Tomitella gaofuii: one gene and its partner. The protein of the gene in region 1 interacts with the protein of each later gene in a pairwise test. Links are inferred from orthologs where the notes say so. Each region holds a gene or a part of one and is shown on either strand. Other genes may lie near its edges.

The links.
Region 2: the proteins of H4F70_RS10415 (region 1) and H4F70_RS09105 interact in binary tests that used the Escherichia coli proteins (3 or more experiments, as listed by UniProt). The link is inferred for Tomitella gaofuii from one-to-one orthologs.

What each region holds. Positions count from the first base shown.
Region 1 is NZ_CP059900.1:2,213,269-2,227,599, forward strand. What follows is about bases 7,052-9,883. They hold H4F70_RS10415 (ABC-F family ATP-binding cassette domain-containing protein), read right to left. Parts: upstream 9,368-9,883; coding sequence 7,736-9,367; downstream 7,052-7,735. Other genes in these bases: H4F70_RS10410 (TetR/AcrR family transcriptional regulator), read left to right, coding at 7,150-7,716; H4F70_RS10420 (SDR family oxidoreductase), read left to right, coding at 9,695-9,883. Outside these bases: H4F70_RS10385 (DUF58 domain-containing protein), read right to left, coding at 1-352; H4F70_RS10390 (AAA family ATPase), read right to left, coding at 349-1,470; H4F70_RS10395 (C40 family peptidase), read right to left, coding at 1,598-2,947; H4F70_RS10400 (Rv1476 family membrane protein), read right to left, coding at 3,375-3,902; aconitate hydratase AcnA, read left to right, coding at 4,309-7,023; more of H4F70_RS10420, read left to right, coding at 9,884-10,525; H4F70_RS10425 (lycopene cyclase family protein), read left to right, coding at 10,531-11,673; H4F70_RS10430 (alkaline phosphatase family protein), read right to left, coding at 11,675-12,694; H4F70_RS10435 (DUF1990 family protein), read right to left, coding at 12,833-13,327; H4F70_RS10440 (metal-sulfur cluster assembly factor), read right to left, coding at 13,305-13,646; Fe-S cluster assembly sulfur transfer protein SufU, read right to left, coding at 13,745-14,230; H4F70_RS10450 (cysteine desulfurase), read right to left, coding at 14,320-14,331. UniProt on the Escherichia coli protein: Genetic data indicate it may be involved in ribosome assembly or function.
Region 2 is NZ_CP059900.1:1,928,130-1,943,962, reverse strand. The notes cover bases 5,025-9,358. They hold H4F70_RS09105 (multifunctional oxoglutarate decarboxylase/oxoglutarate dehydrogenase thiamine pyrophosphate-binding subunit/dihydrolipoyllysine-residue succinyltransferase subunit), read left to right. Parts: upstream 5,025-5,384; coding sequence 5,385-9,158; downstream 9,159-9,358. Other genes in these bases: H4F70_RS09100 (TetR/AcrR family transcriptional regulator), read right to left, coding at 9,298-9,358; H4F70_RS09110 (ABC transporter ATP-binding protein), read left to right, coding at 5,025-5,222. In the rest of the region: H4F70_RS09120 (D-arabinono-1,4-lactone oxidase), read left to right, coding at 1-518; H4F70_RS09115 (hypothetical protein), read left to right, coding at 621-1,403; more of H4F70_RS09110, read left to right, coding at 1,539-5,024; more of H4F70_RS09100, read right to left, coding at 9,359-9,924; H4F70_RS09095 (flavin-containing monooxygenase), read left to right, coding at 9,996-11,546; H4F70_RS09090 (SDR family NAD(P)-dependent oxidoreductase), read left to right, coding at 11,543-12,400; H4F70_RS09085 (alpha/beta hydrolase), read left to right, coding at 12,430-13,347; H4F70_RS09080 (glycine betaine ABC transporter substrate-binding protein), read right to left, coding at 13,355-14,323; H4F70_RS09075 (NAD(P)-dependent malic enzyme), read right to left, coding at 14,320-15,576; H4F70_RS20540 (hypothetical protein), read right to left, coding at 15,666-15,833. UniProt on the Escherichia coli protein: E1 component of the 2-oxoglutarate dehydrogenase (OGDH) complex which catalyzes the decarboxylation of 2-oxoglutarate, the first step in the conversion of 2-oxoglutarate to succinyl-CoA and CO(2).

The DNA of each region.
Region 1 (14,331 bases):
CGCAGTGCGCTGTACCGAAGTCGAGGCTGGCGGACAGGTCCACCACCAGCGAGGTTTCGAGCTCGCGGTCGGCGATGGGCATGCGCATGTGCGGCACCGTGGTGCGCGCGGTGACCGACCAGTCCATCAGGCGCACGTCGTCGCCCGGTTGGTATTCGCGCGCGTCCCCGGGCTCGGTCCCCGGGCCCGGGATGAGCCCGTGGTAATCGCCGTGCAGCAGCCCGTCGAGGCGCCGCCGTACCGTGAGCTCCAGCGTGTGCAGGGCCGCGCTGAGCGCCGGGTCTTCGAGTTCACCGCGCGCGAAGGACGGCGGACCGCCCCGTGCGGCCGCGCGGGGGTCCCGCCCCGTCAACGCCGGGGACCGGCGTCGGCGGCGGGCGGCGCCGCGGGCGCGCCCTGCCCGTACTGCGCGGGCGCCGGCTGGGCGGGCGGCGTCTGCGCGGCCGTCACCTGCGGCAGGGGTACCGCGCTCATGACCTTGCGCACGATGTCCTCGGCCGAGACCTCGTCCGCGAGCGCGTCATAGGTCAGCACCAGCCGGTGCCGCAGCACATCGGGGACCACCTCGACCACGTCCTGCGGCACCACGTAGTCGCGCCCGCGGACCAGCGCGAGCGCGCGCGCCGCGGCGATGATGCCGAGGGTGGCGCGCGGCGAGGCGCCGTAGGCGATCCATTGCCCCACCTCGTCGAGCCCGTGGTCCTGCGGGCTGCGGGTGGCGGTGATCAGTCGCACCACGTAGTCCACCAGCGCGTGGTGGACGAACACCGTCCCCACGGCCTCCTGCAGGCGCACCAGGTCTTCCGGGGCGAGCACGCGTTCCGGGACCGGCGCGACGCCGCCCATGCGGTAGACGATCTCGCGCTCCTCCTCCGGCGTCGGATAGCCCACGAGCACCTTGAACAGGAAGCGGTCCCGCTGCGCCTCCGGCAGAGGGTAGACGCCCTCGCTCTCGATCGGGTTCTGCGTGGCCATCACGAGGAACGGCAGCGGCATGGGATAGGTGGTGCCGCCGATGGACACGTGCCCCTCCGCCATCACCTCCAGCAGAGCGGACTGCACCTTGGCGGGGGCGCGGTTGATCTCGTCGGCCAGGACGAAGTTGGCGACGACGGGCCCCAGCTCGGTGTCGAACTCCTCGCGGCCCTGCCGGTAGATGCGGGTGCCGAGCAGGTCGGTGGGCACGAGGTCGGGCGTGAACTGGATGCGGGAGAAATCGCCGCCCATGACCGTGGCGAACGTCTCCACTGCCAGCGTCTTCGCGATGCCGGGCACGCCCTCGAGCAGCACGTGGCCGCGGGCGAGGACGGCGACGAGCATCCGCTCCACCAGGTGGTCCTGGCCGACGATCACGCGCTTGATCTCGTACACCGCGCGCTCGAGCATCGCCGTGTCCGCGGGCAGCCCGGCGGCGCGGCCGCCCGCGGCGCCCCCCGCCTGCGCCTGATCCGCAGTTCCCTGCCCGGTCATGTCATGGCTCGCCACCGGTGTCCCGCCCTCCTGATTCGCTGCGCGCGCGGGGATTCCGCACGCCTGAACGCCGGCCGTGCGCGGCGGCGAGGGGCGGCGCGGCCGCCGTCCGTCACCTGATGGTCCGTCACCCGATCATGCGCACCGCGTACGGCTGTATCCCGGACCACCGTACCGGTGCCACCCGGACCACGCCGCCGGAGAACGGCGCCTCGAGCATCTGCCCGTCCCCGAGGTACAGCGCCACATGCTGGCTGCCGCCGGGCCCCCAGAAGAGCATGTCGCCGCGTCGGGCCTGGTCGACGGGCACCTGCTTGCCGGCCGTGTACTGGTAGCCGGAGTACTTGGGCAGCGAGATCCCCACGCCCGCAAAGGCGTAGACCATCAGGCCGGAGCAGTCGTAGCCGACGTTCTTGTAGTCGCCGTAGGTGTCCGCCACGCCGCCGTCCCGCACGCCCAGCGTGGGCCCGTTGGCGTTGCCGCCGCCCCAGGAGTACCGCACCCCCAGCTGCGACATGCCGCGGTCGATGACGATCTCGATCTTCTGCGCGGCGGACTTGCTCGCCACCGCCGTGTCCACGGTCCCGGTGAGGTTCCCGTTCTTCTGGCTGGCGGCCACCGCGTCGGCGGCGGCCTGGGCCGCGGAGTCGGCCGCGGCGCGCGCCGCGGCCTCGGCGGCGGCCTTGCGCGCCGCCTCCTGGGCGGCACGGGCCGCAGCCTCCTCGGCCTGGCGGCGGCGGTCCCATTCCTCGTAGACCGCGCGCTGCGACTGCAGCCCCTCGACGTTGTTGCGGGCGGCCGCGAGCTCCTCCTCCGCCTGCTGTTTGTTCGCCTCGATGCGCGCGCGCTCGGCGGCCTGCTGCTGCGCTGCGTCCTCGGCCTCGGCGATGGCCTGCTTGGCCGCCTGCTCCTTCCGGCGGGCGTCGTCGGCCGCGGCGTCCGCGCGCTGCTTGGCCGCCTTGTTGGACGAGACCTGGTTGGCCTCCTGGGCGCGGGCGCGCTGCAGGTCCACCATCGCGTTCTCGAACGCCTGGCGGACCACCTCCATCAGGCGTGCGCGTGTCAGAACGTCGTCGGGGCCGTCCGATCCCAGGAACATCGTCAGGGAGCCCACGGGCGCGCCCTGTTGGTAGCCGGTCGACACGTACTGCTCGAACTGCTCCTGGGCGCGCTGGATCGCCGCCCCGGCGTCGGACAGTTGCCGCTGCGCGGTCTGCACTGCGGCGGCCGCCTCTGCGGCGATGGAGCGTGCGCGTTGCAGGTCGACGAGCGCCTTGTTGGCCGCCTCGCGTTTGATCTGCACGCGCCCGATGAGGTTCTGCAGGTCCTGGTCCGCTTGCGCGATCCTGTTGATGAGTTCGCTGACGTGCCCCACGCCCTGCGTCACCGCGCCCGCGGCGTCGCGCAACTGCGCGTCCGACGGGTTGGGCGGCGGGGGCGGCACGGCCATCGACATCCCAGGGGAGCTCAGCAGCATCGCGCCGGCGACGAGCAGGCCCGCCCCCACGCGTGCGTGAGTCCGGAACGGACGAGGATGGTCATCAGATCGCGCAGCGCTCGATCCCTTACGTCCCACGAAGTTCTCCCTCGGTTTCGCCGCGCCGCGCACCGGGCGGCCCGGGTACGCGGCGGCGGCAGCGAGCGCGGGGCGCTTCCCTTCGCTCCGCACATCCCGGATGCGGTGGTGGCCCGGGCCGGCGCGTCGCGGGCCCACCAGCGGACGCACTGTTTCCGCTGACGGTCTTTCCGACGCGCCGACAGGACTCCCATACGCAACATCCGTGCCAGTAGCACCGTACGACAGATCGCGTCCCATAGTGAACTTCTGTCACAAATATCAGCGATGTAATACGCGAAACCTCAGGTGGTGGCGGGTGGACGGACGCTGCGAGGCGGCCGGCGGCTCAGCCGCGGGCGCGGCGCACGTTGAGGACTGTGCCGCCCGCCACCACGAGCACGACGAGCGCGAGCAGGACGGCGGAGACGGCCGTCCAGGGGAAGGGGTCCTGCCCCACCTCGTCGACGAACCGCTGCGCGGAGACCGTCAGCTCCGGTGACCGCGGATGCTGCACGGCGTTCTCCGCGGACTCGAGGGTGAACCTGCTCAGCGAGTCGCTGTAGGTGCCGATCTGCGCGGGGCTCAGGGTGAGCACGGTGCCGCCTTCGGATTCGCCGACGGCGGTCGACAGGTCGCGCAGGCGCTCGGGATAGGCGATGGGGCTGCCGAGCTTCATCCCCCACTGGTCGTGCGGGACCACGACGACGGACAGGTCCAGCCCGTCGTGCTGGGCGTCCGAGACCACGGCGCGCAGCCCGGGCGCGACGTCCGCGTACTCGGGCGGCACGGAAACGCCGTCGTCGGCGACGTCCCGGATCACCTGCTGCACCGTCATCCCCGCGAGGGTGTCCGAGGTGTAGTCGGCAGAACTCATCGGCGACCCTTCTCCGTGATCCTTCTCCGGCGTCAGCGGAGCATGACACGGTGAGTCTAGGGTCCGGGGTCCGATGCCCCGTCAACCGACACGCTCCGGGGCGGCGGAACGCGCGGTTCCGCCGCCGCCCGACACCCGGTCCTTCCGGCTGCCAGCACGTAGTACGCCCGTACTGTTAGACTGGCGGCGAGCCGAGGCGCGCCCCGCCGTGCGGCCGCGGAGCCGGCGCACAGGGCGGACTGGCAAGCCCGTTCCGGTCCAGGAGACGCCACCCGCGTCGGCGACGCCCGCCGCCGCGAGACGCCTCCGCATCACGGACGCACATCACGGACGGGCGGCGCACGCGACTCGCGAAACCGCCGGTGAGACCCGCAGGCGGTGAGCATCGATGACGAGTGGAGCGCACGTGAGCACAAGTAACGATACGTTAGGCGCCCGCGGCACGCTCGAGGTCGGAGACAACTCCTACGAGGTCTTCCGGCTCTCGGCGCTGCCCGGCACCGCCAAACTCCCCTACTCGCTGAAGGTCCTGGCCGAGAACCTTCTGCGCAACGAGGACGGCAAGAACATCACCGCCGACCAGATCCGCGCCATCGCCGCGTGGGATCCGACGGCCGAGCCGAGCGTCGAGATCCAGTACACGCCGGCGCGCGTGATCATGCAGGACTTCACCGGCGTGCCCTGCATCGTCGACCTGGCCACCATGCGCGAGGCGGTCGTCGCGCTGGGCGGGGACCCGGACAAGGTCAACCCCCTCGCCCCGTCGGAGATGGTCATCGACCACTCGGTGATCCTCGACGTGTTCGGCCGCGCCGACGCCTTCGAGCGCAACGTGGAGCTGGAGTACCAGCGCAACGGCGAGCGCTACCAGTTCCTGCGCTGGGGCCAGGGCGCCTTCGACGACTTCAAGGTGGTCCCCCCGGGCACCGGCATCGTGCACCAGGTCAACATCGAGCACCTCGCGCGCACGGTGATGACACGCGGCGGCCAGGCGTACCCGGACACGTGCGTCGGCACCGACTCGCACACCACGATGGTCAACGGCCTGGGCGTGCTCGGCTGGGGCGTCGGCGGCATCGAGGCCGAGGCCGCCATGCTGGGCCAGCCGGTGTCGATGCTGATCCCGCGGGTGGTCGGCTTCAAGCTGACCGGCGAGATCCAGCCGGGCGTCACCGCGACGGACGTGGTGCTCACGGTCACCGAGATGCTGCGTGAGCACGGCGTCGTCGGCAAGTTCGTCGAGTTCTACGGCAACGGCGTCGCGGAGGTGCCGTTGGCCAACCGCGCGACGCTGGGCAACATGAGCCCCGAGTTCGGCTCCACCGCCGCGATCTTCCCGATCGACGCCGAGACCATCGACTACATGCGGCTCACCGGGCGCAGCGAGGAGCACCTGGCGCTCGTCGAGGCCTACGCCAAGGACCAGGGCATGTGGCACGACCCGGAGAACGAGCCCGTGTTCTCCGAGTACATGGAGCTGGACCTGGGCACCGTGGTGCCCTCGATCGCCGGCCCCAAGCGCCCGCAGGACCGCATCCTGCTCAGCGAGGCCAAGCAGCAATACCGCAAGGACATCACCAATTACGTCGCCGAGGGCACCCCGGTGGTCGACGGCGTGCCGTCCACCCCCATCGAGGTGGCCTCCGCCGAGCGCGGCACCTTCACGCTCGACCACGGCGCCGTCGCCGTCGCGGGCATCACCTCGTGCACCAACACGTCGAACCCGTCGGTGATGATCGGTGCGGCACTGCTGGCCCGCAACGCGGTGGACAAGGGCCTCACCAGCAAGCCCTGGGTGAAGACCAACATGGCGCCCGGCTCGCAGGTGGTCACCGACTACTTCGAAAAGGCCGGCCTGTGGCCGTACCTGGAGAAGCTCGGCTTCTACCTGGGCGGATACGGCTGCACCACGTGCATCGGCAACACCGGCCCGCTGCCGGAGGAGATCTCGAAGGCGGTCAACGACAACGACCTGGCCGCGACGGCGGTCCTGTCGGGCAACCGCAACTTCGAGGGTCGCATCTCCCCCGACGTCAAGATGAACTACCTGGCCTCCCCGCCGCTGGTCATCGCCTACGCGATCGCCGGCACCATGGACTTCGACTTCGAGTCCGACGCCCTGGGGCAGGACAACGAGGGCAACGACGTGTTCCTCAAGGACATCTGGCCGTCCACCCAGGAGATCAACGACACCATCAAGTCGGCGATCAACAGCGAGATGTTCACCAAGTCGTACGCCGACGTGTTCAAGGGCGACGACCGCTGGCGGAGCCTGCCCACGCCGGAGGGCAGGATCTTCGACTGGAACGACGAGTCCACCTACGTGCGCAAGGCGCCGTACTTCGACGGCATGACGGCGCAGCCGCAGCCCGTCGGCGACATCGCCGGCGCGCGCGTGCTGGCGACGCTGGGCGACTCGGTCACCACCGACCACATCTCCCCCGCCGGCGCCATCAAGTCCGGCACCCCGGCCGCGCAGTACCTCGAGTCGCACGGCATCGCCCGCAAGGACTTCAACTCGCTGGGGTCGCGGCGCGGCAACCACGAGGTCATGGTCCGCGGGACGTTCGCCAACATCCGTCTGCGCAACCACCTGCTCGACGCCATCGTCGACGGCGGCGTCAGCGGCGGCTACACGCGCGACTTCACCCAGGACGGCGGCCCGCAGGCGTTCATCTACGACGCCTCGGTCAACTACCAGAAGGCGGGCACGCCGCTGGTGGTGCTCGGCGGCAAGGAGTACGGCTCCGGCTCCTCGCGCGACTGGGCGGCCAAGGGCACCGTCCTGCTGGGGGTCAAGGCGGTCATCGCCGAGTCGTTCGAGCGCATCCACCGCTCCAACCTCATCGGCATGGGCGTGATCCCGCTGCAGTTCCCGGCGGGCGAGTCCTACACGTCGCTGGGCATCGACGGCACCGAGACCTTCGACATCGCGGGCATCACGGAGCTCAACGAGGGCACCACGCCGGCCACGCTCAAGGTCACCGCGACCAAGGCCGACGGGTCCACGGTCGAGTTCGACGCCATCGTGCGCATCGACACGCCCGGCGAGGCGGACTACTACCGCCACGGCGGCATCCTGCAGTACGTGCTGCGGAACATGGCCGGCGCGGAGGCGTGATCGCACCGCGTTGACCACCGCAGACGCGGCCCCGCCCGGCACCGGGCGGGGCCGCGTCGCGTTCCACGGGATCGCCTGAAGGCGATCCCGTGACGCACGTACTGTTTGATTGCCTATGATCGGGGGGTGCCCCGAGTCAGCGAAGACCACCGCGCCGCACGGCGCAGCCAGATACTCGACGGCGCCCGGAAGTGCTTCGCCGAGTACGGATACGAAGGCGCCACCGTGCGCCGGCTCGAGGACGCCACCGGCCTGTCGCGCGGCGCGATCTTCCACCACTTCCGCGACAAGGAGGCGCTGTTCCTGGCGCTGGCCGAAGACGACGCCCAGCGGATGGCGGACACCGCGGCAGAACAGGGGCTCGTGCAGGTCATGCGGGACGTGCTCACGCACCCCGAGCGTTTCGACTGGCTGGCAACACGCCTGGAGATCACCCGGCGCCTGCGCACCGACGCGGACTTCCGCCGGCGGTGGTCCGAGCGCTCCGGCGAGCTGAGCGCCGCCACCGGCGAACGACTGCGCCGCCAGAAGGCGGCGGGCAGGTTGCGCGACGACGTCACCGGCGAGGTGCTGCAGGACTACCTGGAGCTCGTCCTCGACGGCCTCATCACCCGGGTCGCCGGCGGGCACGACGCGGGCAACCTGGCGCGCGTGCTCGACCTGGTGGAGGAGTCGGTGCGCAAGCGCGACTGACACGCCGTGCGGGCGCCGGTCACGCCAGCGAGATGAGCTCCGCGTACTCCTCGGACCAGTGGTCCTCGGTGCCGTCCGGCAGCAGGATGACCCGCTCGGGGTCGAGCGCCTCGGCGGCGCCCGGGTCGTGCGTCACCAGCACCACGGCGCCCTCGTAGGTGCGCAGCGCCGCCAGCACCTGCTCACGCGAGGTCGGATCGAGGTTGTTCGTCGGCTCGTCCAGCAGCAGCAGGTTGGCGGCCGAGGACACGAGGCCGGCCAGCGCCAGGCGGGTCTTCTCGCCGCCGGAGAGCGTGCCCGCCGGCTGCTCGAGCTGCGGGCCGGAGAACATGAACGCCCCCAGCAGGCCGCGCAGGTCCTGCTCACCCGCGTCCGGCGCGGCGTGGCGGATATTTTCCCACACCGACGCGTCGTTGTCGATGGTGTCGTGCTCCTGGGCGAAGTAGCCGATCTTGAGGCCGCGCCCGGGGTCGATGCTGCCGGTGTCCGCCTGCGCCGCCCCTGCGAGGATCCGCAGCAGGGTGGTCTTGCCCGCGCCGTTGAGGCCGAGCACCACCACGCGGCTGCCGCGGTCGATGGCCAGGTCGACGCCGGTGAAGATCTCCAGCGAGCCGTAGCTCTTGCCCAGCCCCGCGGCCATCAGCGGCGTCTTCCCGCAGGGGGCCGGCGCCGGGAACTTGATGTGCGCGGTCTTGTCGGCCACGCGCACCTCGTCGAGCGACTCCATCATCTGCTCGGCCCGCCGGACCATGTTCTTGGCGGCGACGGCCTTGGTGGCCTTGGCGCCGAGCTTCGCGGCCTGGGCTTTGAGCGCGCCGGCCTTCTTCTCCGCGTTGGCGCGTTCGCGGCGGCGACGCTGCTCGTCGGTGGCGCGCGCGTCGAGGTACTTCTGCCAGCCCATGTTGTACACGTCCGCCTCGCCGCGCACGGCGTCGAGGAACCAGACGCGGTTCACCACCGCCTCGAGGAGGTCCACGTCGTGGCTGATGACGATGAGACCGCCGTCGTGGTTCTGCAGGAAGGTGCGCAGCCACGCGATCGAGTCGGCGTCGAGGTGGTTGGTGGGCTCGTCCAGAAGGAGCGTCGTGCCGGACTTGCCGCCGCTGCCGTCGGAGGCGGCGAACAGGATGCGGGCCAGCTCCACGCGCCGCCGCTGGCCGCCGGACAGGGTGCGCAGCGGCTGGTCCAGGATGCGGTCGGGCAGGCCCAGGCTGTGGCAGATGCGCGCGGCCTCCGACTCCGCCTGGTATCCGCCGAGCGAGGAGAAGCGGTCTTCGAGCTGACCGAACTTGCGGATGGCGCGATCGCGAGCGGCATCGTCCACCAGCTCGGCCATGAGCACCTGCTGCTTCTCCATCGACCGCATGATCTCGTCGAGCCCGCGGGCGGAGAGAACGCGGTTCTTCGCGATGGTGTCGAGGTTGCCCTCACGCGGGTCCTGGGGCAGGTACCCCACCTCGCCGCCGGCGGCGACCGCGCCGGCGTAGGGCTCGCCCTCGCCGGCGAGGATGCGCAGCGTCGTGGTCTTGCCCGCGCCATTGCGGCCGACCAGCCCGATGCGGTCGCCCGCCTGCACGCGGAGCTGGTCCCCGGGGGCCGTCAACAGGGTACGTACGCCCGCGCGTACCTCGAGGTCGGTGGCGGTGATCACGTACTGAATGCTCCCTACTGCGTTGCCGGGCGGGACTGCCTGTCCGAGCGGGGCCGCGCTACCGGATGCACCGGTGGCATCGTGTGGAACGGGGCCACCGGGCGGAACGGGATGTGCACCGTGCACTGCACGCTGCACGCTGCACGCTGCTGACTGCACGCCACACACTGCTGACTGCACACTGCACACTGCACACTGCACACTGTGCGACGCCCTGCGCTCGGCCGATGGTCCATGCTACCGGTCCATCCCGCTGCCGGAGCGTCCGCACCGTGTGACCTGCGCCCCAGCGGGCGGCGAGCCACGGCCGGGAACTAGGGTCGGAGCATGGCCCTCGACGAGAACCCTGCACCCCCCTCCCGCTCCGCCGGCCGCGCCGACCTCACCGGGCGGACCGCCCTGGTCACCGGCGGGAGCCGGGGCATCGGGCGGGCGATCGCCGCGGAGTTCCTGGCCCGCGGCGCGTCCGTAGTGGTGACCGCCCGCAAGTCCGGGCCCTTGGACGAGGCTGCGGCGGGGCTGCGCGCGCAGTACTGCGGCGGCGCGACCGCCGGCTCGCCCCAGGACAGGGTCCTCGCCGTCGCCGGCAACACCGGGCACGACGAAGACCGTGCCGCGACGGTCGCCGCGGCGCTCGAGCGCTTCGGCAGCCTCGACATCCTCGTCAACAACACCGGCATCAACCCCGTGTTCGGTGCGCTCATGGACGCGGACCTGGGCGGGGTGCGCAAGATCTTCGACACCAACGTCGTCGCCGCGCTCGGGTACGTGCAGGAGGCCTACCGGGCCTGGATGGGCGAGCACGGCGGTGCCGTGGTGAACATCGCCAGCGTCGCCGGCCTGCGGTCGTCGGGCGTGATCTCCGCCTACGGCGCGTCCAAGGCGGCCCTCATCCGGCTCACCGAGGAGCTCGCCTGGCAGCTGGCCCCGGCGATCCGCGTGAACGCGGTGGCGCCCGGCGTGATCGACACGTCGTTCGCGAGCGTTCTCGTGGGCGACGATGAGCAGCAGGCGGCGCGCAAGTACCCGATGGGCAGGATCGGCACCCCCGAGGATGTCGCCCGGGCCGTCGCGTTCCTGGCGTCCGACGACGCGGCGTGGCTGACCGGCGACACGGTGCGCGTGGACGGCGGGCTGCTCGCCACCGGCGGCATGTGACGACGGTGCCGACCGCCGGGAGCGCCGTCGACCTTGCCGTCGTGGGGCTCGGTCCGGCCGGCCGGGCGCTCGCGCATCGCGCCGCGGCGCGCGGCCTCGACGTGGTCGGCATCGATCCACACCCCCACCGCGGGTGGCGTGCGACATACGCGGCGTGGGTGGACGAGGTGCCCGGCTGGGTCGGCGACGACGTCTGGCGGGCTCGTGTTCGGCGGCCTCGCGTGCACGGCGTCGGGGAACGCGTGCTGGACCGCGCCTACGGCGTGTTCGACAACTCCGCGTTGCGCCGGCGCCTCGACCTGTCCGGCGTCCGGGTGATCGCCGGGTCGGCCGAGCTCCCGGCACCATCGGCGGCGACCGTGCGATCGGTGGCCCTGCGCGACGGCGCCCGCATCGACGCCCGCCGGGTGATCGACGCCCGCGGGGTGCGGCCGAGTCCGGCGCTGGCCGAGCAGACGGCGTTCGGGGTCGTGGTGTCGGCCGACGTCGCCGCACCGGCGCTCGGAGACGGTGATGCGTGGTTCATGGATTGGCGGCCCGACAATGCCGCAGAACACGGTGCTCCCCCGTCGTTCCTGTACGCCATGCCGCTCGGCGACGGCACCGTCCTGCTCGAGGAGACCTGCCTGGTGGGCCGCCCCGGCCTGCCGCTGGGCGAGTTGCGCCGGCGTCTCGTCGCACGACTTGCCGCCCGCGGAGTGAGGATCCCCGCGGGCGGCACGGTCGAGCGGGTCCGCTTCCCCGTCCAGGCGCCGAACCGGGCCGGGGCGGTGCCGGCGTTCGGGGCGCGGGCGGGGCTCATGCACCCCGGCACCGGGTACAGCGTCGCGGCGTCGCTGTCGGCCACGGATGTCGTGGTGGACGCGCTCGTCGACGATCGCGATCCGTCCAGGGCGCTGTGGCCACGGTCCGCGCGTGCGGTGCGGGCACTCCGGGAGATGGGGCTGTCGGCGCTGCTGAGCCTGGAACCGACGGCGACGGCCGGGTTCTTCGACGCCTTTTTCGCACTGCCGGCCGACCGCCAACGCGCCTACTTGTCCGGCCGCACCGACGTCGCCGGAACAGCGGCCGCGATGTGGTCGCTGTTCCGGACGGTCGATCCGTCGGCTCGTCGGACTCTGGCGCGCGCCGGTGTCCGACGGGCGTGAGTCAGCCGCCGAGTGAGCCGGTGGAAATCCACGCCGGCGGCCGCCCCAGCGATCCGGTCGCAGCCGGGGCACCGCCCGGGATCGGCGTGCCGTCGAGGTCCGCCGGCTGATCGAGGCCCAGGTTGTCGAGCACGGTGGGCGTGACGTCCGCGATCGTGAGCGTGTCGTCCACCGAGCCGGCCTTGTAGCCGGCACCGCGTGCGATCACGAACGTGGCGCCCTCGGCGTCGCTTTGACCGCCGTGGCCTCCCTCGGGCCTGTGCCCGTGGTCGGACGTGACGATGATGGCCCACTGTTCGCCGGTGGCCTCGCTGCGGGCGTCGACGGCGTCGACGATCGTGCCGACCTGGGCGTCGACGCGTTCGAGTGCGGGCTCGTACTCGGAGCCCGCGGTACCGGAGGAGTGACCGGCGCCGTCGACCTGGTCGAGCTGGGTGAAGACGAACTCCGGCCCGTTCGCGGTGATCTCGTCCGCCACGGCCTCCGCGGTGGCGGCGTCGGTGGCCGCACCGTCGCCTGCGGACGGCGTGGTGACGACGACGTCTGCTGCGGGATCGCCGGATCCGGCGATGGTGGCGATCCCGCCCCACGTGGAGATGGCGACGGTGCGCATCTGCGGGTTCCCGGTCTCGATGCGGGTGAAGACGCTCGGATACTCGGCGTAGTTCGCACCCTCGAACGAGTTGTCCACGACGCCGTGCTTGGTGTGCCATACACCCGTGAGGATCGTCGACCAGGACGGTCCCGAGATCGTCGGGTGCCCGAGGATCGACGACCGGCCGCTGGTGCCCTCGGCGATCAGTCGGTGCAGAGTGGGCGTGTCCGCGGCCTTCACCTGATCGAGCATCGTGCCGTCGAGGCCGATGACGACGGTGTTGGTCACCTGCGGGACGGCCGCGGACGAGCCGGGTGCAGCGCCGCCGACTCCGGCGGACGCGGTGGTGAGACCGGCGGCGAGTGTGGCCGAGGCCAGCAGGAGGGGCAGGGTTCTGAGCATGCGGTTTCTGGTCACGGCGGTCATCATCGACCGGATCGGGCCGATCGGACCCGCTCGGCCGTCAGGATCCCCCGATGTTCGTGGGGCGTTCTCTTCGTGTACCCCGAGTTTCATTGCCGGACACCGGATCCCGCTGGAATCAGTGCGGAATGGATGTGAGCGTCAGCGGCGCATCGCCCGCAGGTACCGCACCGTCCATCGCCGTTGGACCGCACGCGCGGCGGGGCCACCGATGCGCGTGAACCAGCGACCGGGCCTGGAGAATGCGGTGACCACGGCGTGGACGGATCCGTCGGGGCGGTGCTCGACGCAGAAGCGCTCCTCCCCCGACTCCGGGTGTCCCGCCAGGGTGCCGTAGGCGAAACCGCGCCGGGCGGGTTCATCGATCGTGTAGACGACGCGGCACGGGATCCGGAATCCGTACCAGCGCAGAAGGATGCACATGCCCTGCGCTGGCGGGCCGGGCGCCTCCACGCGCAGACCTGCCCGCCGATGGACCTTCCACCGCGTAAGCGCATCGGACGCGGCGAGGAACGTGTCCTCGCCGCGCCCGATGCACAGCGACTCCCGGATGTGCCGGTATCCGGCGGGCAGCTCGCCCGCAGTGGCCCCGACCTCCGGGTACGTCAGGGCTTCAGATCGTGAAGCCGAGCGCACGCAATTGCTCGCGGCCGTCGTCGCTGATCTTGTCGGGGCCCCACGGCGGCATCCACACCCAGTTGACCTCGACGTCCGGCGCCAGGCCGCTGCGCACCAGCGCCGTGACGGTCTGGTCCTCGATGATGTCGCTGAGCGGGCACGCGGCGGAGGTCAGCGTCATGTCGAGCTTGACGATGCCCGTCTCCTCGATGGCGATGTCGTAGACGAGGCCGAGATCGAAGACGTTGACTCCCAGCTCCGGGTCCACAACGTCACGCATGGCCTCCTCGACGTCGTCGAGCGACGGAGCCGATCCGGCAACCTGGCTTTCGGTCATTGTCCTGCCCTCCGGTGGGTGCTGGTTTCTCGCGATTCTAGGTCTTTCACGGAATGGCGTCCGTGCGGTGTCGTCATGCCGGGGTCATCGCGTCGGGGTCATCGCGCCGGCACGCCGTCGGAGGCCGCGCCCGCACCGCTTTGGACGACGGCGTCCTTGAACGCCATCCAGCCGAGCAGCGCGCACTTGACGCGCGCCGGGTACCGGGACACCCCGGCGAACGCGACGCCGTCGCCGAGCACGTCCTCGTCCCCTTCGACTTTACCCCGGCTCGAGACCATCTCCTGGAAGCTCTCGACCACGCTCAGGGCGTCGCCGAGCGGCATGCCGACGATCTGGTCGCACAGTACGGACGTGGCCGCTTGGCTGATGGAGCAGCCCTGGCCGTCGTAGGAGATGTCGCGGACCACGGCCTGCTCCGGCGAGTCGCCGGCGGGCTCCAGGTGGACGCGCAGGGTCAGCTCGTCACCGCAGGTGGGGTTGACGTGGTGCACTTCGGCGTCATAGGGCTCACGCAGGCCCCGCCCGTGCGGATGCTTGTAGTGGTCCAGGATCACCTCCTGGTACATCTGCTCCAGTCTCATCGGCCCGCTCCTTCCCGTCCGCCCTGGCCGCGTCCGGCCGGCGCCGGCGCGGACTGTGCTCGTCCAGCTCTGTTCATGCGTTCCCGGCCTCAGGCCACGCC
Region 2 (15,833 bases), 290 kb from region 1 along the record:
TGTCCACCCGCGTGCCCGCGATCATCCCGCGCGCCAACGCGCTGGCGGCACGCCTGCTGTCCCCGCGTGAGTTCACCGACGCCGCGCACCGCGTGTTCGCCTCCTCGCGACGCGTGCGGTTCCGGGAGATGGAGTACGCGATCCCGGTCGCGGAGCTGCCCGGCGTACTCGAAAGGATGGACCGGTTGCTCACCGACGGCGGACACCGGATCGGATTCCCCGTCGAGGTGCGTTTCGCCGCGGCGGACGACGTATGGCTGTCCACGGCGCACGGTCGCGACACCGCCTACGTGGCCGTGCACATGTACTGGAAGCAGGATCACCGGCGGTATTTCCGCGCGGTGGAGGACATCGCACGGTCGGTGGACGGCCGCCCCCACTGGGGCAAGCTGCACGGCCGGACCGCGGCGGACCTGCGGCCCGCCTATCCGCGGTTCGACGACTTCGTCGCCGTGCGGGACGAGGTCGACCCCGACCGCGTGTTCGGCAACGACCACCTCACCCGCGTTCTGGGATGAGCATCCCGCCCGGCCGGCACCGCGCGCCCGGATGACATGATGCGCCCTGGCGATTCCCGCACCTGATCATCGCGCGGGCCCCGATCGACCCCGAGGAGGCACGTGGACGCACATACCGCGGCCGTCATCGGGCTCGCATGGTCGCGCGGTCTGTCGCTGCACGATGATGCCGCCTTCTCCCATGCCGGTGAGCGCGTGCTGGTGCGCGATGACGCGCTCCCCGGGCTCGAGTTCGTCGAGCTGTTCGGCGCCTCGGCGCTCCGAGGTCCCGGCCGTCTCGTCGACGCGGCGGCGCAGCTGCCGTCCTCCGCCTTTCTCGACGGCACCGCGGTGTCCGCCGTCGCCGCGGACCGGCCGGGCGCCGGGACGCGCACGGCGTCGCGTGAGCGACTCGCGTTCCGCGACCACTACGCGCCCGCCGCGCCTCCGGGCGCCGCCGTGCCGGTGGTCTCGCGCAGCCCGCTCGATGCCGCCCGGGTACTCGACGCCGCGCCGGCCGACGACTCGAGGGACGTCGTCCGCATCCTGGGCGCCTCCTCCGCCCCGGGAGCAGAACACGACCCGGCGGGAGCGGCGGCGCCGGACCCTGCGCCGCCCTGCACGCTCGTGCTCGACGACGGATCGCGCGTGGCACTCGCGGGCTACGCCGCTGTGCACCATCTGCTGGCGGACCTGCGCGTGGTCACCGCTGCGACGTTCCGCCGGCGCGGGCACGCCCGCACCATCGCCGACATCGCCGTGGGCGAGGCACTCGACAGCGGGCTGATCTGCCAGGCGAGGATCCGCGTGGAATCCCTCGCCGCCGCGGCCCTCGCGGACAGCCTGGGATTCACCGACGCGGGAAGCCGGGTCGTCATCGTCCCGGGGCGGGCATACGATCACTGACATGGGATCGAACGGGCCGGTGCGCGGCTGTCACGCATGCCGCCGCAGCCCCGCTACAGGCGCCGCCCGGTGACGGATGCCGACCCGGCTTCCCGCACCGCCTCCCCACCCGGGTGGCTGCGCCGGTTGTGGGCGATGTGCATGGCGCGGCGCGGCGTGCTCTTCGGCGCCTTGGCGATGTCCGCCGGCGCCACGGTCATGGAACTGACGTTCCCCCTGCTCACCCGCAGCGCGCTCGACGATGCCACCGCCGGCCGTACCGCGACGATCGCCGGCATCGCGGCGGCCATCGCGGCGCTCGCGTGCGTCCGCTGGGCGTGCATGTTCGGGCGCCGGGTCCTCGCGGGGCGGCTCTCCCTCGACGTGCAGCACGACCTGCGCCTGCATCTGCTGGCCACCGTGCAACGGCTCGACGGCCGCGCGCAGGACCGGATCCGCACCGGGCAGGTGGTGTCGCGCTCGATCACCGACCTGCAGCTGACGCAGGGCCTGCTGGCGATGTTCCCGATGGTCGTCGGCTCGGCGCTGCAATTCGTGCTGGCCCTCGCGATCATGGCGTACTTGTCGCCTCTGCTCACCGTCGTCGCGTTGGCGGTGGCGCCCTGCATCACCGCGGTGGCCTATGTCAGCCGCAAGTCCATGCACGCCGCCACGTGGTCCGCCCAGCAGGGGGCGGCGGACCTCGCACAGCACGTCGAGGAGACGGTCACCGGCGTCCGTGTGGTGAAGGGCTTCGGGCAGGAGTCGCGCATGATCGCGCGCATCGAGACGCTGGGCCGCACCCTCTACGCCCGCCGGATGCGCGCCGCCCGGGTCAACGCGCGCTTCGCCCCCGCGCTGGCCGCGCTCCCCCAGCTCGGACTCGTCGCCGTCATCGCGCTCGGCGGCTGGCTGGCACTGCAGGGCTCGCTCACCATCGGCACGTTCCTGGCCTTCGCCACCTACATCACGCGCTTGGCGGCGATCGCCCGGATCATGGCAGGGATGCTCGTCATGGTGCAGCTCTCCCGTGCTGCCGCAGAGCGGGTCTTCGGCGTGATCGACACCCGGCCCACGATCGGCGAGCCCGACATCCCGTCCACTCTGCCGGACGGTCCCGTGGGCGTGCAGGTCCGGAACGTCGACTTCGCATACACGCCGGGCCGTCCGGTCTTCGACGACCTGAACCTCACCGTCGTCCCCGGCGAGACCCTCGTGCTCGTCGGCCCCACCGGATCCGGAAAATCGGCACTGGCCCAGCTCCTGGACCGCTTCTACGATCCCGACGCGGGCACCCTCGCGTTCACGTCCGGTGCCGCCCGGGTGGACCTGCGCGAGCTTGCTCTGCAGAGCGTGCGCGAAACGGCGGCCGTGGTATTCGACGAGCCCTTCCTGTTCTCCGACTCCATCGCGGCGAACATCGCACTGGGCAGGCCGTCCGCCTCGGACGAGGAGATCCGCGCCGCCGCGGTGGCCGCGGACGCCGACGAGTTCATCGCCGCACTGCCCGCCGGCTACGCCACACAGGTGGGCGAACGCGGACTCACCCTGTCCGGCGGCCAGCGGCAGCGGATCGCACTCGCTCGGGCGATCCTGCAGGACCCACGCCTGCTCGTGCTCGACGACGCGACGTCGGCCGTGGACGCGGAGACCGAGGCGCGGATCTTCGCCGCGCTGCGCGACGGACGCGCCGACCGCACGACGATCGTCATCGCGCACCGCCGTTCCACCCTCGCCCTCGCCGACCGCATCGCCGTGCTCGACCGCGGCCGCATCGTCGATTCCGGCAGCGAGACCGAGCTGCTCGCACGCAGCGGCTTGTTCCGCGAGCTCATCCACCCCGAGCTCGGCCGCCCCCGCGACGAGTCGGCGGGCGACACGGACGCCGAAGCGGACGGAGTCGCCGGCGGAGAGCCGGACTCCGCGCGGCTCTGGCCCCGGGAACCCGCTGCCACCCGGGAAACCCCGCCGGAGGAGCACGACGACGGCGCATTGGGCGCGATGGCCGCGACGCCGGAGCTGCGCAGAGCGCTCGCGGCACTTCCCCCCGCCGCCGAGGATCCGCACATGGACCATCGCGACCTGCGCGCGCCGGACCTCGAGTTCCGCCTGCGGCGCATGCTCGCACCGGTGGCGCCCTTGCTGGCTCTGGTGGCGCTGCTCGTGGCCCTCGATACGGCGGTCGGGTTGTCCTTCCCGATCATCATCCGATACGCGATCGACCACGGTGTGCTCCCTCACCGACCGCATATCCTCTATCTCACAGCCGCGGGCGCCGCCGCGATCGTCGCCGTCAACTGGGTCATCGTGTCCCGGATGACGGTGCTCACCGCGCGCGCTGGCGAACGGCTCCTCTACGGCCTCCGCGTGCGCAGCTACAGCCACCTGCAGCGCCTGGGCCTCGACTACTACGAGAAAACGCTGTCCGGTCGCATCATGACCCGGATGACCACCGACGTCGACGCCCTCTCGTCCTTCCTGCAGACGGGGCTGTCGACGGCGATCGTCGCGGTGCTGACGATCATCGGGGTGCTCTCTGCACTCCTCGTAACGGACCCGACCCTGGGGCTGGTGGCGCTGTGCGCGCTTCCCCCGCTCATCGCCGCCACCGTGGTCTTCCGGCGCATCTCCTCGGCCGCCTACACGACCTCACGCGAGCGGGTGTCGGCCGTCAACGCGGACTTCCAGGAGAACATCACCGGCCTGCGTACGACGCAGTCCCACCGGCGCGAGCAGACTGCCGCGACCCGGTTCACCGGCCTGGCGGAGTCGTACCTGCGCTCACGCATGCGCGCCCAGGTGGCGATCTCGGTGTACTTCCCGCTGATCACGCTGATTTCCGACCTCGTTCTCGCGGCCATCGTGTTCGTCGGCGCGCGGCAGGTGGCCGCCGGGACCACCTCGGCCGGCACGCTCGCCGCCTTCGTGCTGTATCTGGGGCTGCTGTTCGGCCCCGTCCAGCAACTCTCGCAAGTGTTCGACGGGTATCAGCAGGCGCGGGTGGGCCTGCGCCGGATCGGCGAGCTGCTGCGGACCCCCGGCTCCATCGTCGACCCCACCGGTTCTCCCGACGCCGTCCCCGTGGGCCGCCTCGACGGCGCCGTCGCCCTGGCCGGCGTGGACTTCCGGTACGCACCCGAATCCCCGCCCGCCCTGACCGGAGTGGACCTGGAGATCGCGCCGGGCACCACCGTGGCACTGGTCGGGCGCACCGGGGCGGGCAAATCGACCATCGTCAAGCTCATCGCGCGCTTCTACGACGCGACCTCCGGCGAGGTGCGGGTCGGCAGCACCGACATCCGCCGCCATCCCCTGCACGACTACCGCCGACGGCTGGGCGTCGTCCCCCAGGAAGCGCACCTGTTCACCGGGACCGTGGCCGACAACATCGCTTTCGGCCGGCCGGACGCCTCCCGCTGCCAGGTCGAGGACGCGGCCCGGTCCGTGGGCGCCCTTCCCGCCATCAGCGGTCTCGACGGCGGGATGCTCCATCCCGTCGGCGAGCGGGGTCAGGGATTGTCGGCCGGACAGCGTCAGCTCATCGCCCTGGCGCGCGCGGAGCTCGTCGACCCGGACATCCTCCTGCTCGACGAGGCGACCGCCACATTGGACCCCGTGACGGAATTCACAGTACTCGCGGCGGGGCGCAGGGTGCGCCGCGATCGCACCGCCGTCCTCGTCGCCCACCGGCTGGCCACCGCCGAACAGGCGGACGAGATCGTGGTCGTCGACGGCGGCAGGATCGTGGAACGGGGCGCGCCGCAGGCCCTTCGCCATGCCGGCGGCCACTACTCGCGGCTGCTCGCCGCCGCCGCGAGCACCGAGGCCGCACGTGCCTGAACCACCCCCGTCCGAGGGGCCTTTGCGCGCTGCCCGCCGCCGCCGCGCCGGGCAGCGGCGCGAAACAGGATGACGTAGCGCCCCGACGGTGCGGACACGATAGCCTGTACAGGCATGCACGCTGATCGATGAGCGAAGAACGAAACGAGGCGAATTTCTGCCGTGACCAGCAGCTCGACGTCGCAGTTCGGCCAAAACCAGTGGTTGGTCGAGGAGATGTACCAGCGCTTCCAGGAGGACCCCTCCTCCGTGGACGCCAGTTGGCATGATTTCCTCGCCGATTACCAGCCCGGTGCCGGTGAGAACGGCCGCTCCCCCGGGCACGCGCCCGCCGCGACGACGTCCACCACCGCGCCCACCGCCGGCCAGCGCACCGCGGAGCCCGCCGCCACTCCTGCACCGGCCCGGAAGGAACCCGCCCAGGCCGCACCCGCCAAGCCCGCGCCCGCTCAGAAGCCCCCCGCCGGACAGAACGCCGCCGCCCCCCAGGCCGGCCCATCCTCCTCGAAGCCCGCGCCCGCCACGTCGGCGCCCGCCGCCAAGGCCGCCCCGGCCAAGGCGGACTCCGGCGACGGAACCGAGAGCAAGGTCCTACGCGGCCCTGCAGCCGCCGTCGCCAGGAACATGACCTCCTCCCTGTCGATCCCCACGGCGACGTCGGTGCGCGCGATCCCCGCCAAGCTGATGATCGACAACCGGGTGGTGGCGAACAACCACCTGCAGCGCACCCGCGGCGGCAAGGTGTCGTTCACGCACATCCTCGGCTACGCGCTCGTCCGCGCCATCGCCAGCTTCCCGGGGATGAACCGCCACTTCGCCGAGGTCGACGGCAAGCCCCACATCGTCACCCCCGAACACGTCAACCTTGGCCTGGCCATCGACCTGCCCGGCAAGGACGGCAACCGTTCCCTCGTGGTGGCGGCCATCAAGAATTGCGAGACGATGAGCTTCTCGCGCTTCTGGAACGCCTACGAGGACATCGTCCGCCGCGCCCGCGACGGCAAGCTCACGATCGCCGACTTCAGCGGCGTGACGATCTCGCTGACCAATCCGGGCACCATCGGCACCGTGCACTCGGTGCCGCGCCTCATGCAGGGGCAGGGCGCCATCATCGGCGTCGGCGCCATGGAGTACCCCGCGGAGTTCCAGGGCTCCAGCGACGAACGGCTCGCCGAGGTGGGCGTCGGCAAACTGCTCACGCTCACCTCCACCTACGACCACCGCATCATCCAGGGCGCGGAGTCCGGCGACTTCCTGCGCCGCATCCACACGCTGCTGCTCTCCGACGAGTTCTGGGACGAGCTGTTCACCGACCTGCGGGTCCCGTACGAGCCGGTGCGCTGGCGGCAGGACATCGCCGAGGGCGTGATCGACAAGAACACGCGGGTGCTCGAGCTCATCGCGGCCTACCGCAACCGCGGCCACCTCATGGCCGACACCGATCCGCTGCGCCTGGACCCCGCACGGTTCCACAGCCACCCCGACCTCGACGTGCTGAGCCACCATCTCACGCTGTGGGACCTCGACCGCGAGTTCAACGTGGGCGGCTTCGCCGGACACGACAGGATGAAGCTGCGCGACGTGCTCGGCGTGCTGCGCAACGCGTACTGCCGCACCATGGGCATCGAGTACACCCACATCCTCGACCCGGAGCAGCGCGAGTGGCTGCAGCACCGCATAGAGGTGCCGCACACCAAGCCCGCGGTCGCCGAGCAGAAATACATCCTGAGCAAGCTCAACGCCGCCGAGGCGTTCGAGACCTTCCTGCAGACCAAGTACGTCGGCCAGAAGAGGTTCTCGCTCGAGGGCGCGGAGACGGTGATCCCCATGATGGACGCCGTCATCGACCAGGCCGCCGAGTTCGCGTTGGACGAAGTCGTCATCGGTATGCCGCACCGCGGCCGCCTCAACGTGCTCGCCAATATCGTCGGCAAGCCGTACAAGCAGATCTTCACCGAGTTCGAAGGCAACATGAACCCGAAGGCCTCCCACGGCTCGGGTGACGTGAAGTACCACCTCGGCTCGTCCGGCACGTACATCCAGATGTTCGGCGACAACGACATCACCGTGTCGCTCACCGCCAACCCGTCGCACCTCGAGGCCGTCGACCCGGTCCTGGAGGGCCTGGTGCGCGCCAAGCAGGACCTGCTGGACAAGGGCCAGGACGGCTTCACCGTGCTGCCCATGCTGCTGCACGGCGACGCGGCCTTCGCCGGCCAGGGCGTCGTCGCGGAGACGCTCAACCTCGCCCAGCTGCGCGGCTACCGCACCGGCGGCACCGTGCACATCATCGTCAACAACCAGGTGGGCTTCACCACCGCGCCGGAGTACTCGCGCTCGTCCGAGTACTGCACCGACGTCGCGAAGATGATCGATGCGCCGATCTTTCACGTCAACGGCGACGATCCGGAGGCCTGCGTGCGGGTCGCCAAGCTCGCCGTCGACTTCCGGCAGCGGTTCGGCAAGGACGTCGTCATCGACATGATCTGCTACCGGCGCCGCGGGCACAACGAGGGCGACGACCCGTCGATGACCCAGCCGCAGATGTACGACGTCATCGACAGCAAGCGCAGCGTCCGCAAGAGCTACACCGAGGCGCTCATCGGCCGCGGCGACATCTCGCTGGACGAGGCCGAGGCCGCGCTGCGCGACTACCAGGGCCAGCTGGAGCGGGTCTTCAACGAGGTGCGCGAACTCGAGAAGTACACCGCCGAGCCCAGCCCCTCGGTCCTCGAGGACCAGACGCTGCGCACCAGCCTGGTGACCGCCATCGACCCGACGCTCGTCCAGCGCATCGGCGACGCCCACCTGGGCTTCCCCGAAGCGTTCACCGTGCACCCGCGCGTCAAGCCCGTGCTCGAGCGCCGGCACAAGATGTCGCGTGAGGGCGGCGTCGACTGGGCCTTCGCCGAGCTCCTCGCCTTCGGTTCGCTGGTCTACGAGGGCCGCCTGGTGCGGCTGTCCGGCCAGGACTCGCGGCGCGGCACCTTCAGCCAGCGCCATTCCGTGCTCATCGACCGTCAGGACGAAGCCGAATACACTCCGCTGTCCAACCTGGGCGGCGACAAGGGCGGCAAGTTCCTCGCCTACGATTCGGCGCTCACGGAGTTCGCGGGACTCGGCTTCGAGTACGGGTACTCCGTCGGCAACCCCGATGCGCTGGTGCTGTGGGAGGCGCAGTTCGGCGACTTCGTCAACGGCGCCCAGTCGATCATCGACGAGTTCATCTCGTCCGGCGAGGCCAAGTGGGGGCAGCGGTCCAACGTGATCATGCTGCTGCCGCACGGGCACGAGGGCCAGGGGCCCGACCACACCTCCGGGCGTATCGAACGGTTCCTGCAGCTGTGCGCCGAGGGCTCGATGACCGTGGCCGTGCCGTCGACCCCGGCCAACTACTTCCACCTGCTGCGGCGGCACGCCTACGACGGCATCCACCGGCCCCTGGTGGTGTTCACGCCCAAGTCGATGCTGCGCAACAAGGCCGCGGTCAGCCCGGTCTCGGACTTCACCGACAACAAGTTCCGTTCGGTGATGCAGGACCCGCACTTCGCGACCGGCGGAGGCGACCGCAACGCGGTGACCAAGGTCCTCCTGGTCAGCGGAAAGCTCTACTACGAGCTGGCGGCCAAGCGTGACAAGGAGAACATCACCGACACGGCGATCGTCCGGCTCGAGCAGCTGTACCCGCTGCCGCGGCGCCGCATCCGGGAGGCGCTGGAGGCCTACCCCAATGCCACCGAGGTCCGGTGGGTGCAGGAGGAGCCCGGCAACCAGGGCGCCTGGCCGACGATCGGGCTCGCACTGCCGGACCTGCTTCCGGACCTGCTCGGCAACCTCCAGCGGATCTCGCGGCGCCCCATGTCGGCCCCGTCCTCCGGGTCCAGCAAGGTGCACGCCGTGGAGCAGCACGAGGTGATCGAGGCGGCGTTCGCCTAGCCGGCCGCCACATGCACCCGCCGACGGTGCACGACGCTGAGGGCCCCGCCCCGGACCGATTCCGGGGCGGGGCCCTCACGCACCCGGGCCGTCATTCATCCGCGTCCCACACATCGGAGGCCCCACAACATCGGAGGCCTCACACATCGGAGGCTGCGAGCAGCGCCAGCGCCTGCTCCGGGCGCATGGCCACCGCCGGCAGCGCCCAGTTGAGCAATCCCAGCAGCTCCTCACGGGAGACTCCGGGCTCGCGCAGCCAGCTGATCACCGTCTCCTCGACGAACGCCACCCACCCGCGCGCCGCCAGCTCCACACGCGGCGTCACCTCGACACCGATCTGCGGAACCCGCTCGAGGACACGCTGTGTGAGCACGCCCCGGGTGTACTCGAATACGGCGCGCATCTCCGGATCGTTGCTCGTGCTCCCCCGCAGCAGCGACACATACCCGTCCCGGTTCTCTGTGACGTAGTCCAGATATGCCGCCAGCGACGCGCTGAGCTGCTCGAGCGGGGGCAGCGACGGGTCCGGATCGGTGAACGCGATCATCTCCTCGCTCAGGTGCCGGACCACCGCCAGCAGGTACCCCTGCTTGGAACCGAAGTAGTGGAAGATCAGCCCGCGCGACACGCCCGCCTTCTCCGCGAGCTCCTCGACCGACACCGTGTCGATGGACCGGCCGCTGAGCATCTCGACGCCGAGGGTCACAAGCTGGCGGCGGCGGGCCTGCGGGCTGAGTCTGGTGCGCTTCTCTTCCACGGCAGCCATTCTACTGACTCGAAGTCAATTGCCGCGCCCCTACTATTGACTCACGTTCAATAGCGTTCTACATTCGAGGCATGACCACAGCGACCAACGGCCGCGCGGACCGATCCGCCGTGCCTCGGCACGTCCGCACGCTCATCATCGGCAGCGGATTCTCCGGGCTCGGCGCCGCCATCAAGCTCGACCAGGCGGGACAGGGGGACTTCCTCGTCCTCGAGCGGGGGCTCGAGGTGGGCGGCACCTGGCGGGACAACACCTACCCGGGGGCCGCCTGCGACGTGCCGTCGCAGCTGTACTCGTACTCGTTCGCGCTCAACCCGGACTGGTCGCGCTCGTTCTCGCGCCAGGAAGAGATCCAGGCCTACATCCGCTCGGTCGCGGAGCGCTCCGGCGTGCTCGGCCGGCACCGGTTCGGCGTCGAAGTTCTCGGCGCGGATTGGGACGGCGACGCCGCGCGCTGGCGTGTGCAGACCACCGAAGGCGACTACACGGCGGACGCCGTCATCGCAGCGGTCGGTGCACTGTGCGAACCCGCACTCCCGGACATCAAGGGGATCTCCGGATTCCGGGGAGAGCTCTTCCATTCGTCGCAGTGGAACCACGACGCGGACCTCACCGGCAAGCGCGTGGCGATCATCGGCACCGGCGCATCGGCCATCCAGATCGTGCCGTCGATCGCCGCCGACGTCGCGCACCTGGACGTCTACCAGCGCACCGCACCCTGGGTCATGCCGCGCGCGGACCGTCGCTACTCCCCCGCCGAACGGTTCGCCTTCCGGCACGTCCCCGGATTCCAGCGGCTGGCCCGCGCCGGGGTCTACGCCATGCGCGAAACCCAGGTGGTGGGCCTCGCACGCATGCCCGCGCTGCTCAAGCCGCTGCAACTCGCGGCGCAGCTGCATCTGCGCCGCGGCATCAAGGACCGCGCGCTGCGCCGGAAGGTCACGCCGGACTTCACGATCGGCTGCAAGCGCATGCTCATCTCCAATGACTACTACCCCGCCCTCGACCGGGACGACGTCGACGTGGTCACCGATCCCATCAGGGAGGTCACCGCCCACTCGATCATCACCGCGGACGGCACGGAGCGCCCCGTGGACGCGCTGATCGTGGCCACCGGATTCCACGTCACCGACTCGCCCACCTTCGAGGTGATCCGCGGCCGTTCCGGCGACTCGCTGGCGCAGACGTGGCGGCGCATCGGCATGCAGGCCTACAAGGGCACCACGGTGGCCGGCTTCCCCAACATGTTCTTCATGGTGGGCCCCAATACCGGCCTCGGCCACAGCTCGATGGTCTACATGATCGAATCGCAGATCAACTACGTCGTCGACGCGGTGGCCACGATGCACCGGCGCGGCCTCGCGACGGTGGAGGTGCGCGGCGACGTGCAGGACCACTTCAACCGCAAGCTCCAGGAACAGCTGGCCCCGTCGGTGTGGATGACGGGCGGCTGCGCCAGCTGGTACCTGGACAGCCACGGCAACAACACCACCCTGTGGCCCGGATTCACCTTCGATTTCCGCCGCAGCACCAGGCGCTTCGATCTGGACGCCTACCACCTGACCACCCGACCGACCGGCCGCGACCGCGCCGGCGCGAACCTCGAGGAGAGCGCATCATGACCGACATCTCAGGCAAAGTGGCAGTGGTCACCGGCGCGGGCTCCGGCATCGGGCGGGCACTCGCACTCCAGCTGGCGAAGGGCGGTGCGCGGCTCGCGCTGTCCGACATGGACACCCTGGGCCTGACCGAAACCGTCCGGCAGGCCGAGCAACTCGGCGCGGACGTCCACTCGGCTCCTCTCGACGTCACCCAGCGTGAGGCCGTCATCGACTACGCCGCGGCGGTCGACGAGCACTTCGGCACCGTCAACCTGGTGTTCAACAATGCGGGAATCGCCTTCACCGGCGAGGTGGAGATCTCCGAGTTCAAAGACATTGAGCGCGTCATGGACGTGGACTTCTGGGGTGTCGTCAACGGCACCAAGGCGTTCCTGCCTTATCTCATCGCGTCCGGCGACGGGCACATCGTCAACACATCGAGCCTTTTCGGGCTCCTCGCCGTCCCCGGCCAGAGCGCCTACAACGCGGCCAAGTTCGCGGTGCGCGGGTTCACCGAAGCACTGCGCCAGGAAATGCTTTCCGCCGGCAGACCCGTCCGGGTCACCTGCGTGCATCCCGGGGGCATCAAGACCGCGATCGCCCGCAACAGCACGACGGCGGACGGCTACCAGCAGCGCGATTTCGCCCAGTTCTTCGACCGCTACCTGGCCCACACCAGCCCCGAAGCCGCCGCGCGCCGCATCCTCAAGGGCGTCGACGCGGACCGCGGACGCGTCCTCATCGGCCTCGACGCCCGCGCCCTGGACCTGTTCGTCCGGGTCACGGGGCCCGGCTACCAACGCGTCGTCTCCGCGGTCACGGGGCTGCTGATGCCCAAACCGCAGGGGTCCGCCTCCTCGCCCGAGGCCCGCTGACGCCGACCGGAAAGGACCGAGACACCACCGTGCCCGCGTTCACGCTGCCGCCGCGCCTGGTCGAAACCGCGCTGCGGCCCGTCTACCGGACGATCCTCAACGACCGCATGCCGCTGGCCGGGCAGCGCCGCCTGCTCGATTTCGCATCCGTCGTGCAGCCGGTGGTCCGCGGCGTGCGCCGCGACGCGATGGACCTCGGAGGCCGTCCGGCGGAACGGTTCACCGCAGTCCCTCCGGCCGGCGGCGGCACAGCCCCGGCCGACACCGCCGCCGTGCTTTACCTGCACGGCGGCGGCTTCGTCACCGGATCACCGCGGACGCACCGTCCGCTCACCGCACGGCTGGCACGGGACACCGGTGCCGCCGTTTACTCCCTCGACTACCGCCTGGCACCGGAGCACCCGTACCCGGCGGCGGTCGACGACGCCGAGGCCGCGTTCGCCGACCTGGCACGGCAGTACGGCGACGACACGGCGTCCATCGCGGTGGCCGGGGACTCGGCCGGCGGAGGCATAGCCGCGGCACTCACGCGCCGACTACTGGACCGGGGCGATCGCCCCGCCGCGCTCGTGCTCATCGCACCCGCGGTGGACCCCGGGGCCGACCCGGCGATGATGACGGAGGACGCCGTGCTGCGACGCGGTTGGATACGTTTCGCCTGCGACGCCTACCGCGGCGCGGCACCGGCGGGCGACCCGGGGTTCGCTCCCCTGCACGCCGACACCCGCGGATTCCCGCCCACCTACGTGCAGGTGGGCGCCCGGGAGATGCTGCACGACCATGCCGCGCGGTATGTCAGGTCGCTGCGGGAGAACGGGGTCGACGTCACCTTCGACGTCTCGCCCGTCCTGTGGCATGTGGCCCAGTTGCAGTCGGGCCTGGTCCGTCAGGCCGCCGAATCGGTGGACGCGATCGCCGCGTTCCTCCGCGACCGGCTTCCTGTCTGACGGACGCTCACACGCCGTGCTGGGCGCGCCACTCGCCCACCACGTCCGCCACCGACAGTCCGTCGACCTCGACCCGACGCACCATGGCGGCCAGGTCGTCGGTGGTCAGCTCGCCGGCGACATTGTTGAGCGCCTCCACCTGACGGTCGCCCAGGCTCGCCGTGCGGTACATCGGAATGATGTTCCCGGCGGGCAGCGAGTCCCGGTCGTCCTCCAAGGCGGTGAAACCGTCCATCGACGCCGCCGGCGACAGCGTCGTCACGCCGCCGACGTCCGACAGCCCCTGCGTGACCGCGTCCGCCGCGTCGGCGGGGGTCCCGACGACGTCCACCGCGGCGAACGTGCACCCGTAGGACTCCGCCAGCGCGGCGCGCAGCTGCGCATCCGAGACGAGCCCGGCCGCCAAGCTCGCATTCGCGTCCGCACAGTGCGCCGCAAGGTCGGACACGTTGTGCAGATCCCATTTCCGGGCGGTGCCGTCGTCGACGATCAACGTCTGACCGCGTTCGGCCAGGGCCGCGTCCGATACGCGGAGGTACTGCGGCAACGCCCGGCTCAGCGCCTCCTCGACCGCGCTCACCGCGCCCGGTTCGTCCGACGTGGCCGCGGTGTCGCCGCCGGCCTTCTGCGCGTCGGGCGCCGTGCCCGGGGTGTCCTGCATGTTCGAGCGCTGGAAGAACGCGAGCAGCGAGGCGGTGTCGTCCGGGACGACGCTGATCCGCCCGGATTCGAGAGCCCGCACGTAGTCGAACCTGTCGCCCACGCCGAGATCGGTCGACACACCGATACCGGTGCCGCGCAGGGCCTCCGCATAGATGGTGGCGACGATACGGCTCTCCGCCGAGACGCCCGAACCCACCACGACCTGGGTGGACGAGTATTCCTGTTCCAACGCCGTGGTAGACCTGCACCCCGTCAACGCCACTGCCGCCGTCACCACCGCCGCGGCGGCCGCAGCGGACCTGCGATACCTCACCCCGCAGCGCCGCCCTTCCGCACTGCGGCGACCACCGGATCCTGCAGCGGCCGGGTGGCCACGCCGTCGGCCTCCGCCGCCGTCGCCACGGCGCGTGCGACCGCCGGCGCCACCCGCGGATCCAACGCCGAGGGAACGATGTGCTCCGGCGCCAGGTCGTCGCCGACGAGGTCCACCAGCGCGTGCGCCGCGGCGACCTTCATGTTCTCGGTGATCTCGGTGGCACCGACGTCCAGCGCGCCGCGGAACACGCCCGGGAACGCCAGCACGTTGTTGATCTGGTTGGGGAAGTCGCTGCGGCCGGTGGCCACGACCGCCGCATACTTGTGGGCGACGTCGGGGTGCACCTCCGGGTCGGGGTTGGACAGCGCGAAGATGATCGCTTCCGGCGCCATCGTGGCGACAAGCTCCTCGGGAACGGTGCCGGTGGACACCCCCAGGTAGACGTCGGCGCCGTCGAGCGCCTCCGCGACGCCGCCGGTGCGCCCCGCGGCATTGGTGCGGGCCGCGAGATCCGCCTTGCTCTCGGACAGGTCGGTGCGGTCCGCGGAGATGATGCCGCGCGAATCGAGCACGGTGAGATCCCGCACCCCGATGGCGAGCAGGATGTTGGCGCAGGCGACACCGGCCGCGCCGGCGCCGGAGATGACCACGCGCAGACCGGCCAGGTCGCGCTGCACGGCTTTGGACGCCGCCGTGAGCGCCGCCAGCACAACGATGGCGGTGCCGTGCTGGTCGTCGTGCATCACAGGGCAATCGAGCGCCTCGATGACGCGCCGCTCGATCTCGAAGCAGCGCGGCGCCGAAATATCCTCCAGGTTGACTGCGCCGAAGCTCATGCGCATCCGCACGAGGGTCTCGACGATCTCGTCCGGGTCCTGCGTGTCGAGCACGATCGGGATCGCATCGAGCCCAGCGAATGACTTGAACAGCGCGGCCTTGCCCTCCATGACCGGCAGCGACGCGCGCGGGCCGATGTCCCCCAGCCCCAGTACCGCGGTGCCGTCCGAGACCACCGCCACCAGGCGTTCGGTCCAGGTGAACCGCCGCGCCAGCGTGTCGTCTTCCGCGATGGCCCGGCTCACCTGGGCCACCCCCGGCGTGTAGGCGATCGACAGCGCCCGCTGGTTGTCGAGTGCCGTGGTGGTCTCCACCGACAGCTTGCCGCCGACATGCCCGTCGAAGATCTCCTCCGAGGTCAACGCGGAGAGCGTCTGCTGGTGCGCGTGGACAGCATCGAATTCAGTGGACACGTACTCTCCTGCGTGTTCGCTGCAGGCCGGTTCACCCGGCCCACCCGGGCCTGTTACCCGCACAACACTACAGCCGCCGTTTTCGCGGATCAGCCCCACCATTGCGTCCACAGGACGGCACCCGTCACACAGAACACCACCAGGGAACCCGCCGCGGCCGCGACCCCGCGGCGGCGGTCCGCGAACCGCTGGGCGAACAGGGCGACGGCGCTCGAGACCAGATGCACGATCAGCGACTCATCGCCGGGCCCCGGAAT